2 regions of the Janthinobacterium sp. PSPC3-1 genome follow, and region 2 is predicted to be linked to the other one. Evidence: predicted binding sites of a transcription regulator. Region 2 holds the regulator's gene; the other holds the start of a gene.
What was found. Region 2 encodes sigma-54, which starts transcription at its own class of promoters, with help from an activator protein. Its sites were predicted from a motif close to TGGCANGNAANCTGCTTT; they were not measured.
Positions count from the first base shown of each region.

Region 1: adh (aldehyde dehydrogenase) is a predicted target of sigma-54. The motif match lies at 1,668-1,685, and genes of this name have one in related genera.

Region 1 covers NZ_JAFCTQ010000063.1:5,787-9,089, forward strand. The annotation lists gene ACP7B7_RS30510 (DUF779 domain-containing protein) at 1-48, opposite strand, end outside; gene adh (aldehyde dehydrogenase) at 58-1,578, opposite strand; gene pedF (cytochrome c-550 PedF) at 1,880-2,389, shown strand; gene ACP7B7_RS30525 (high-potential iron-sulfur protein) at 2,444-2,764, opposite strand; gene ACP7B7_RS30530 (methanol/ethanol family PQQ-dependent dehydrogenase) at 3,022-3,303, shown strand, end outside.
Region 2 covers NZ_JAFCTQ010000002.1:271,069-274,371, forward strand. The annotation lists gene rapZ (RNase adapter RapZ) at 1-758, shown strand, start outside; gene hpf (ribosome hibernation-promoting factor, HPF/YfiA family) at 840-1,199, opposite strand; gene ACP7B7_RS03430 (RNA polymerase factor sigma-54) at 1,268-2,746, opposite strand; gene lptB (LPS export ABC transporter ATP-binding protein) at 2,751-3,303, opposite strand, start outside.

The DNA.
Region 1 (3,303 bases), on a different contig from region 2:
CAGCATGTCGAGCGCGGCCGGGGTGGCCGTCACGCGTTCCATGGTCATGATGACTCCTTAGAAGAAACCCAGCGCGTTCGGGCTGTACGACACCAGCAGGTTTTTCGTCTGCTGGTAGTGGTCCAGCATCATCTTGTGGTTTTCACGGCCGATACCCGACTGCTTGTAGCCGCCGAACGCGGCGTGGGCCGGATACAGGTGGTAGCAATTGGTCCACACGCGGCCGGCCTGGATGGCGCGGCCGACGCGGAAGGCGCGCGAACCGTCGCGCGTCCAGAGACCCGCGCCCAGGCCGTACAAGGTGTCGTTGGCGATGCGCAGCGCGTCCGCTTCATCCTTGAAGGTGGTGACCGACACCACCGGCCCGAAGATCTCTTCCTGGAAGATGCGCATGCTGTTGTCGCCCTTGAACACGGTAGGACGCACGTAATAGCCCTGTTCCAGGTCGCCGCCCTGCGTATTGCGCTCGCCGCCGGCCAGCACTTCGGCGCCTTCCTGCTTGCCGATGTCGATATACGAGAGGATTTTTTCCAGCTGTTCCTGCGACGCCTGCGCGCCCAGCATGGTGGTCGCATCGAGCGGATTGCCCTGCTTGATCTTGGCCACGCGCTCCAGGGCGCGCGCGATGAAGGCTTCGTAGATCGATTCCTGGATCAGCACGCGCGACGGACAGGTGCACACCTCGCCCTGGTTCAGCGCGAACATGGCGAAGCCTTCCAGGCATTTGTCGAAGAAGGCGTCGTCGGCGTCCATCACGTCGGCAAAGAAGATATTCGGCGACTTGCCGCCCAGTTCCAGGGTGACGGGTATCAGGTTCTGCGCCGCGTATTGCATGATCAAACGGCCGGTACCCGTCTCGCCGGTGAATGCGATCTTGGCGATGCGTTTATTGGATGCCAGCGGCTTGCCCGCTTCCAGGCCATAGCCGTTGACGATATTGAGCACGCCGGGCGGCAGCAGGTCGCCGATCAGTTCGATCAAGACCATGATCGAGGCCGGCGTCTGCTCGGCCGGCTTGAGCACCACGCAATTGCCGGCGGCCAGGGCCGGCGCCAGCTTCCAGACAGCCATCAAAATCGGGAAGTTCCACGGAATGATCTGGCCCACCACGCCCAGCGGCTCATGGAAGTGATAGGCATAGGTTTCCGAGTCGATCTGTGCAACGGAACCTTCCTGGGCGCGGATGCAACCGGCAAAGTAACGGAAGTGGTCGATCGCCAGCGGGATGTCGGCGGCCGTGGTTTCACGGATCGGCTTGCCGTTGTCGATGGTTTCGGCGGTGGCGATCAGCGACAGATTCGCTTCCATGCGGTCGGCGATTTTGTTGAGGATATTGGCGCGTTCGGTTTGCGAGGTCTTGCCCCACGCTTCCTTGGCGGCGTGGGCGGCGTCCAGCGCCAGCTCCACGTCTTCGGCAGTGGAACGGGCCACTTCGCAGAAGACCTGGCCGGTGATCGGCGTGATATTGCCGAAGTATTCGCCTTTGACGGGAGCGACGAATTTGCCGCCGATATAGTTGTCGTAGCGCTGTTTGAAGGGATTGGCTACGCCCAGTTTGCTGATGTCTGCCAGATTCATGTCGTCCTCTTTCTCGTTGGTTTTAGCTTCGATGAAGCCGCCGCGAGGCGGCCCTTGGAGTGTTGTGTCAGGTGATCCTGATCTCTTGTTTTGCAAATGCCGTGCCAGCCTTCAAACAGCGGCAATAGTCACGTGCCGCCGTGCAGGCTGCGTCAAATGGGATCATCGGCGTCTGGCAGTTGTTCCGTTTCTGAGCAACGGCACAGCGGCAGCGGCAAGGCGCATGGTGATGCGCGCGATGGCATACCGATTGCTACCCTGGTCATGACGCAATCAGCGCATAACCACAACGGAGACCATCATGACCCCACGTATTTCTACCACCACGAATAAAAACGCCCGGCGCCTGCGCACCGTGCGCCTTGCAGCCGGCGGCCTCGCCTGCATGCTGGCGGCCGCGGCCGTCTGGGCCCACGGCAATATGACGCCGCAGGCGGTCGACACGTCCACACTGCCACAATTGGGCGCCGAGTGGCGCACGGAAAACCCGTACCGTAACAATGCGGAAGCGATCCGCATCGGCAGCGCCGCCTATACGCAAAATTGCGCCCGCTGCCACGGGCTGGAGGCCGTCTCGGGCGGCATGGCGCCGGACTTGCGCAAGCTCGACAATGACTGCGCGGCCTTGCCTGATGCCAAGAAAAAAGATGGTTGTGCGCAGGAGATCGATCAATATGTGCTGGACACGGTGCGCCATGGCCGCTCGCGCAATGGCGCCGTCTACATGCCGCCATTCGAGGGGGTATTCAGCCAGGAGGCGATCTGGGCGGTAAAGGCCTACCTGGAAACACGACGCGAGATGCCTTTGTAAAGCCGCCCCATCCATCATCGGGAGGCGCTGCCGTGGCAGCGCCTTTTTCATGCTCTAAGCAGGAAGCTTGGCCCACGCCAGGCACCAGCCCGGCCCGGCAATCTGCTTGCGGCCGAACATGGCGCACCCCGCCCAGGCATCGTCCTTTTTCCCCTGGAAGAAAGAACAGTTGGCACAGTGCTGTGCCGGCTTGTGTTGCGGGTATTTTTTGGTATCGACCTTGTTCGTATCGTGGCGGTAGCCGAGCGCCTTGGCCTGGTCGCTGTCCTCGTCGACTTTCGGCGCGGTCGATTGTGCGCCGGCGAGCGAGGCTGCGCCCATGCCGCCGACGGCGAGCAGTTGGCAAAGAAAATGGCGGCGTGGTGTTTGATGCATGGTGGTCTCCTGTTGTCGTTATCAAGAAGGCGCAAGACGGCCTTGTCCCCTCCTTCAGCAACCCTTGTGCCAGCACCCGTTTGTCACGCACGGCGTAAGCGCACTGTGACAAAACAGCACAGCATCGCCTCGCCAACTGTGACAGTACGGCGCATACCGGATCGCCAGCGCCGTGGAAAAAGCCTGGCATGCATGTTGCTCAATTGGTCATCAGCGACCATGTCGCACCACCATAAAAACCAGCAAGGGAGACCAGCATGCAGCCAGTATTTCCACGTCCAATCGCTTTCGCCATCCTCGCCCTGATCGCCGGCGCCGTCACCGCCGCCGACAACAAGGTGACCTGGGACGATATCGCCAACGCCGACAAGGGCACGACCGAGGTGCTCAGCTACGGCCTGGGCCTGAAAGCGCAGCGCCACAGCCTGGCGAAAAAGATCAACACGAAAAACGTCGACCAGATCGTGCCGGCCTGGACCTTCTCGTTCGGCGGCGAAAAGCAGCGCGGCCAGGAAGCGCAGGCGCTGGTGCATGACGGC
Region 2 (3,303 bases):
TGTTGCCAAGCCTGGTGCAGACCTTGCTCGACGAAGGAACCAGCAGGCTCGGTGTCGCGGTCGACGCACGCAGTGCCGAATCGCTGGCCAACCTGCCACACAATGTGTCACTGCTGCGTGCGCAGGGGCATGATGTCAAGGTGCTGTTTCTGACCGCCACCACGCACTCGCTGGTGGCGCGCTTTTCGGAAACGCGGCGCAGCCATCCTTTGTCGCATGAGTTGCTTCCAGGTGAGAATCCGGCCAGCCGCCGCACGCTGATCGAATGCATTTCGGAGGAGCGCGAGCGGCTGTCGGCGATCCAGCAACTGGGCCATGTGATCGATACTTCGGAACTGAGCGCCAACAAGCTGCGCGCCTGGGTCAAGGATATCGTCGCCTCCGAACGCGCGCCGCTGACCCTGTTCTTCGAGTCGTTCGCCTTCAAGCTGGGCGTGCCGCTGGATGCCGATTTCGTGTTCGACGTGCGGGCCCTGCCCAATCCGTATTACGACCTGGCGTTGCGGCCGCTCGATGGCCGCGATGCGCCCGTGATCGCTTTTCTGGACGCCCAGCCCAGCGCGCTGGAACTGTTTGCGGATATCCGCGATTTCGTGGAAAAGTGGCTGCCGTCGTTCAAGTCCGACAACCGCAGCTATCTGACGGTCGCACTCGGCTGCACGGGTGGCCAGCACCGTTCGGTGTATATGGCGGAACACCTGGCGCAGTATTTTGCCGACCGCGAACGGGTCGTGCTGCGCCACCGCGAGCGTAACTGAGCCGGAAAAATGGGCGCAAAAAAGGGCGCGAAGATAAAACAGCGCGCCCTTAGTTGATCACAACAATCTGGAGCGGCAGGCCTAGACGGCGGCGGCTTCTTCAGGAGTGTTGTCTGGCAGATGCTTGATCGCCTCTTTACCGTGCCCTTGCACTTTGGTTTTGTACTTCATCACTTGCCGGTCCAGCTTGTCGATCAGGCTGTCGATCGCGGCATACAGGTCTTGCGCCAGGCTTTCCACGTAGACGGTCTTGCCGCTCAGTCGCAGATTCACTTCGGCCTTCTGGCGTTTTTCTTTCTCTTTGAGGTTGTCGACGGTCAGAATCACGGCAATATCGATAACGTGATCGAAATGGCGTTTCACGCGCTCCAGTTTGGTTTGTACGTATTCACGGATGGCTGGTGTCACTTCGAGATGATGTCCGCTGATGGTGAGATTCATACACACTCCTAAAGATGATCGGGTTCGTGCGGTGTCCATCGTTCCGGCCCGCAGAGGAACCGAAAAAACTACAAAGACTTACGCAGACTCACTGGCGGAATTTTCAACGCTTCCCGGTATTTGGCAACAGTACGTCGCGCAATCACCATGCCTTGTTCCCCCAGCATGTCCGCAATCTTACTGTCGGATAAAGGATTTTTAGGGTTCTCTGCTCCTGTCAATTGCACGATCAAGGCCCGTATCGCCGTCGATGACGCCTCCCCTCCTGCTTCGGTGGCGACGTGGCTGCCAAAGAAATACTTCAACTCAAACATTCCATGCGGGGTCAGCATGTACTTTTGGGTTGTTACCCGCGAGATAGTACTCTCGTGTAAACCCAGTGTATCAGCTATTTCGCGAAGCACAAGTGGCCGCATGGCAACTGCGCCGTGCGAGAAAAAATCCTTTTGCCGTTCCACGATCGCCTGCGCCACGCGCAGGATGGTGTCGAAGCGCTGGCGCATGTTCTTGATCAGCCACTTGGCTTCCTGCAACTGCGCACCCATGCCGCCTTCGCCCTTGCCCTGCTTGAGCAGGTTGGCGTACATGGCGTTCACGCGCAGGCGCGGCATGACGTCATTGTTGAGCGATACCTGCCAGCCATTGCGGGCCCGCTTGACCACCACGTCCGGCACCACGTAATCGGACACGTCGGAAGCGAACACGGCGCCCGGATGCGGGTTGCACAAGCGAATCACGGTCTGTGCTTCGCGCAAGTCTTCATCGTCGCAGTCGAGGGCTTTCTTGAGCTTGTTGAAGTCGCGCTGGGCGAACCAGGTCAGGTGTTTCTCGACGATGTTCAAGGCCATGCGCCGCGTCACCAGCGCCACCTGCGGCAAGCGTTTGATCTGCAGCGCCAGGCATTCGGACGCATTGCGCGCACCCACGCCGGCCGGGTCGAAACTTTGCAGCAGCGACAGCGCCGTGCGCAGCTCATCCGCATCGACTTCCAGTTCTTCCGGCAGGCGCGCCAGGATATCGTCGAGCGGCTCTTCCAGGTAGCCATTGTCGTCGAGCGCATCGATGATCAATTCCACCAGCGCGCGGTCGCGCAGCTCCAGCACGGTCACGCGCATCTGTTCCATCAGGTGTTCGCGCAAGGTGCAGTGATGGGCCTCCAGTTGCGGACGGGAATCCTCGTCATCGGGCGCCTTGCCGCGGCTGGCCTCGTTCCAGTCGCTGTCGCCGCCCTCGGACGCGGCCGTGCTCTCGCCGCCATCGCCGTCAAACGACTCCGCTTCGGCGGCTGGCGCCGGCGCTTCCTGGCCCGGCGGCGCCGGTGGCGCTTCGCCGGGGGCGGCGGTCGAACTCAGGGCGCCATCGGACAGCAGGCGCAGCGAGCGGTCGAGCGGATCGTCGAGCCGTTCCAGCAAGGGATTATCGGTCAGCAATTGCTCCAGCTCCTGGTGCAATTCCAGCGTGGACAGTTGCAGCAGGCGTATCGATTGCTGTAATTGCGGCGTCAGTGCCAGGTGCTGCGAGGTGCGCAGTTGCAGGGATTGTTTCATTGGCTTACATGCGGAAGTGTTCGCCCAGATACACCCGGCGTACCGACTCGTTGGCGATGATGTCGTCGGGCCGGCCCGACGCCAGCACCGAGCCCTGGTTGATGATGTAGGCGCGGTCGCAGATGCCCAGCGTTTCGCGCACATTATGGTCGGTGATCAGCACGCCGATATTGCGTTCCTTCAAAAACCGCACGATGCGCTGGATTTCGATCACGGCGATCGGATCGACGCCGGCGAACGGTTCGTCGAGCAGCACGAAACGCGGGTCGGTGGCCAGCGCGCGGGCGATTTCCACGCGGCGCCGCTCGCCGCCCGACAGCGACAGCGCCTGGTTTTCGCGCAGCTTTTCAATTTGCAAGTCGGCCAGCAGTTTGTCGAGGCGTTCTTCGATTTCGGCCTTTTTCAGGGGCCGGCCGTCGACTGTCTGGATTTCCAGCACGGCGCGGATATTGTCTTCCACCGTCAGCTTGCGAAACACCGACGCTTCCTGCGGCAGGTAGGACAGGCCCATCTGCGCGCGGCGGTGGATCGGCAGGCTGGAAATGTCGACGCCGCTG